One region of the Alteribacillus sp. HJP-4 genome, then DNA from elsewhere that is predicted to be linked to it. Evidence: predicted binding sites of a transcription regulator. Region 1 holds the regulator's gene; the other holds the start of a gene.
What was found. The regulator LexA, encoded in region 1, represses DNA repair genes until DNA is damaged. The targets are predictions, from matches to a motif close to CGAACATATGTTCG.
Positions count from the first base shown of each region.

Region 1 (2,208 bases):
ATAAAGAGGCTGGGGATTATTCCCAGCCTTTCAGCTTCATATAGATAAACTACAAAAGCGGTCACATGTAGTTAAAATCTACGCGGATGACGGCCTTGACTATAGGGATAATAATAGCGCGGGTGATAATGCGGCTGGTGGTAATGCTGCACGACATTGCCCTGCGTACGCTCGCAGTCTTCGTACGGACCAATATACGTGGACGGCTTAATAGGTGCTGTGACATTTTTCCATTCATTTTCATCGAGGCAGTAAGTGTGGGCCATAACATTGGCAGGGGTAAACGAAAGGATATCTGAGCCCAGTATCACTTCAGGAGTGGGGGCATCAAAAATAGCTAACAGATGAGTATTGTCCACCAAAGCTATTTCATAATGCCACCACCCCTGGGGCACGTTTGCGACCTGCCCGGGGGAAATCGTAAAATTTAAAATTTCTTTCGTAAATGGATTCAGGATGGAAACAAGTGCTTCTCCGGATATACAATATACGAGTTCAGCTGCGTTTTGGTGGTAGTGTGGTTCAACGCATTGTCAGTACTTAAAAAAATATCCAGCAAAGACACATTCTGCAGGGAGTTTAATTGTTGAATTCCTAATATATTAATGTAGTTTTGATTGTTTTTTTTAAACAGCGGACTGTTATTAACATCAAATGTATATTGAACGGACGGGGAAGTATAATCGAGCGGTGTGCTCACGGCGGCTTCACCTCTTTTTCAATTGATTTCCTTTTATAATATGCATCTGCCCATCGGTTGTGTTCATGAAAAATCTCATAAAAAAGCCCCCAGTCTAAATGATAGACCGAGGGCTTGTAGTGATGATCCTTTTTTTAATCGGCATGGTGTAAATGCTGTCGCAGTTAATGAATCGTACGGAAAACGCCCGTAACTTTACCGAGAATCGTGACATTATCCAGAATTATCGGGTCTAAAGCAGAGTTTTCCGGCTGGAGGCGGATGTAATTGTCTTCTTTGTAGAAACGCTTCACCGTCGCTTCAAGCTCGTCAGTCATAGCTACGATGATATCTCCGTTATCTGCGCTCTGCTGCTGCCTGACAATAACGAGGTCTCCGTCATAAATACCCGCCTCAATCATGCTGTCTCCCTGAATTGTAAGCGCAAAGACTTCTTCATCAGTTACCATCCGGTCCGGGAGCGGTATATACTCTTCAATATTTTCTACAGCAGTAATTGGGTCCCCGGCTGTAACTTTACCAATAACCGGGATATAAACAGCGGATCTTTCCGAAATTTGTTCTGCTTCATCACCTGCTTCAAGGACCTCGATGGCACGCGGCTTTGTCGGATCCCTGCGGATTAAGTTTTTGCTTTCCAGACGGGCAAGGTGGCCGTGCACTGTTGAGCTTGACGCGAGTCCGACTGCTTCCCCGATTTCACGAACGGAAGGCGGATAACCTTTTTTCTTAACTTCATCTTTAATAAATTCCAATATCAATTGTTGCCGTTTGGACACTTTTGACATAAAAGCACCTCGTTTCTAGAAAATAAGATCTCACAGCATGATTTCAAAATAATATGAATATACATACTATCAGCCTGTACATATTATTAAGTCAGTTTAAGTAATCTTCATAATTCACAATATTTCTCTGCATTGGTTCATCTTTCAATACCGATTGTATCATGAAAAACATACGTGCGCAAACATCCGTTCTAATTTTTCCTTGACGCGAACAGAAGTTCTTTATATAATAAACGCAGGATAGGAACATACATTCTTATTTTGAGGAGGAAACATTATGTCAAAAGTTAAACAGCTCTCTATCCAGGAATGGGCGATTTTGTTATTATTTATTTTTTCTATCATATTGTTAATCACTGTAGTAGAATTATCCGCTGTCAGCCCGGCAGAGGTGGAAGGATCGGACGCACTAATTGTTTCAGAAAAAAATCCGGATATGTTTACCTATAATTCAATAACCGATTAACATTATAGTTTTGAAGGGGACTGCCATGAAGACTTGTATCATTTATTGCAGAGTAAGTACGGGGAAGGAGTCACAGCAGACCTCGCTGAAAAGACAGGAGGAAGAGCTGACAGTACTCTGTGAAGCGTTAGGATTTAATATTTATTCTATTATCAGAGAGACAGCAAGCGGATATACGCTTGAAAGAGAAGGACTACTCCAGGCTCTCGATGATGTAAATGAAGGAAAAGCCGATATATTCTGTGTGCAGGATG
Region 1 covers NZ_JBHIKY010000031.1:10,416-12,623, forward strand. The annotation lists partial or broken gene ACE4RR_RS19190 (cupin domain-containing protein) at 72-700, opposite strand; gene lexA (transcriptional repressor LexA) at 865-1,488, opposite strand; gene ACE4RR_RS19200 (hypothetical protein) at 1,766-1,954, shown strand; gene ACE4RR_RS19205 (YneB family resolvase-like protein) at 1,980-2,208, shown strand, end outside.

Region 2 (2,208 bases), on a different contig from region 1:
GGAAAATTCGTTTTTTATGCTTCCTCGCTATCGAGGGGCAGACCTTCTTTTCCTTCTTCTGTTTGAGCCTTATTCAAATCATAATGATCACGAATTTGAGCTTCAATTGTTGAGGTTACTTCTTCGTTTTCCTTCAGATACTGCTTTGAATTTTCACGTCCCTGTCCGAGGCGGTCTCCCTCATAAGAATACCAGGCACCGCTTTTTTGGACGATATCAAGCTCAGCGGCCATGTCGAGGATAGATCCCTCTCTTGAAATTCCCTCGCCGTACATAATATCTACTTCTGCCTGCTTAAATGGCGGAGCCACTTTGTTTTTTACCACCTTGATTCTTGTTTTGTTCCCGACCATATCATTTCCTTGTTTCAAGGTTTCCGCACGGCGTACCTCGAGACGGACTGAAGAGTAAAATTTCAGTGCGCGCCCCCCTGGAGTTGTTTCAGGGTTTCCGAACATAACCCCGACTTTTTCACGAATTTGATTTATAAACACGCAGATGGAATTCGATTTACTGATAGCTCCGGAAAGCTTTCGGAGCGCCTGCGACATGAGCCTGGCCTGAAGCCCGACGTGTGCATCGCCCATTTCACCCTCAATCTCTGCTTTTGGTACGAGGGCTGCTACAGAATCGACAACAATCATATCTACTGCGCCGCTCCGCACGAGAGCTTCTGCAATTTCCAGCGCCTGTTCTCCCGTATCAGGCTGAGAAAGAAGCAGTTCGTCAATGTCGACCCCCAGATTCTGGGCGTAAGCCGGATCGAGCGCATGCTCCGCATCAATAAATGCTGCCTGGCCGCCGCTTCGCTGAACCTCGGCAATCGCATGAAGAGCAACGGTCGTTTTACCAGAGGATTCCGGACCGTAAATTTCAACGATTCTCCCCCTGGGATATCCGCCGACACCGAGGGCGATATCAACTGCAAGCGCTCCGCTCGATACGGTGGAAACCCTTCTGTCTGTCTGCTCTCCAAGCTTCATAATTGAGCCTTTTCCAAACTGCTTTTCAATATTTCTTAACGCATGATCCAGAGCTGTCTTACGTTCATTCATACTATCTCTCCTTCGCACATTTTCTGACTGATTGTTGTCCCCATGAAACAAACAGTGCGTGTGTATTTCAAACGGTCATTAGAAAGAAGGACCGTATCATTCTATCACCTACTTAATAATAACTTGTTTTTCATCATTTGCCAATACTTTTGCGAACATTTATTCGTATTTTTTCTTATAGTTTGATGAAATTCATCAGTCATTTTCAAAATCCGGAAGGTTCTCCGGGCATCAGTTCAGCTATTTTCTCCAAGCAGCGTACTTTTGGTTGTGACGGAGATGAGTCCCGCTATCGGTCGAAAAGAATGCCAAATCGCCTGCCATTCACGCTATCAGCGTACCTGATGTCCGCCAACCATTCAAAAAAAGGCAAAAAGTAAAAAAATTACCGATCTCCTGTCCGCGTCCAAGAACCGTCCTCTCACGCTGCATCCGAATGTTCGTGTTGGATATACAGAACAGTACTTATGAAGTTGATTCAGTTATTACAAAGAAAACACTGCCTGGAAATCCGGGCAGTGTTTTTCTTTATCGGGAAGGGCGTGCAGGTCTCGGCCTATTTTCCCGCTTCGGACGCGGCTTAGCAGGCTCAAGGTTTACGCGTGCTCCGTTAATGCGTGAATAGCGGAGCGCTTCATACACAAACGGCGCTACATCTTCTGGCACCTCAACAAAAGTAAAGTTTTCAAATATGTCAATCCTTCCGACAGCTTTTCCAGGAATTCCAACCGCGTTTGAAATTTCCTCAATCAGCACCTTTGGACTCATGTTTACATTGCGCCCAACATTGATGAAGAATCTTATCATTCCTTTTGCTCCACCGGTCTCACCAAAATTATATCCATCATCACTTTCTCCGATTGCAGAGGAGAAATTAAGCTTCATAAGAGAACGGACAATGTCCTTTGCTTCATACTGTTCAAGCAGTTCCTCGGTCAACGCATTAAACAAAGAAAGATCTTCATCATCATTCAATTGGTCCGTGATCAGGTTTTTCCATGACTGCTGCTGTTTTTCCACTACTTCTTCAATAGAAGGAACAGCGTGGGATGGAATCGCCATTTTAATTTCAGCCTCAATAGAACGCAGGTGTTTCATTTCCCGTGGTGTAACAAGGGTAAGAGCTTCGCCGCTTTTCCCTGCACGGCCCGTC
Region 2 covers NZ_JBHIKY010000002.1:19,489-21,696, forward strand. The annotation lists gene recA (recombinase RecA) at 15-1,055, opposite strand; gene ACE4RR_RS01560 (DEAD/DEAH box helicase) at 1,584-2,208, opposite strand, start outside.
Region 2: a site for LexA is predicted at 1,208-1,221, ahead of recA (recombinase RecA). Genes of this name have one in related genera too.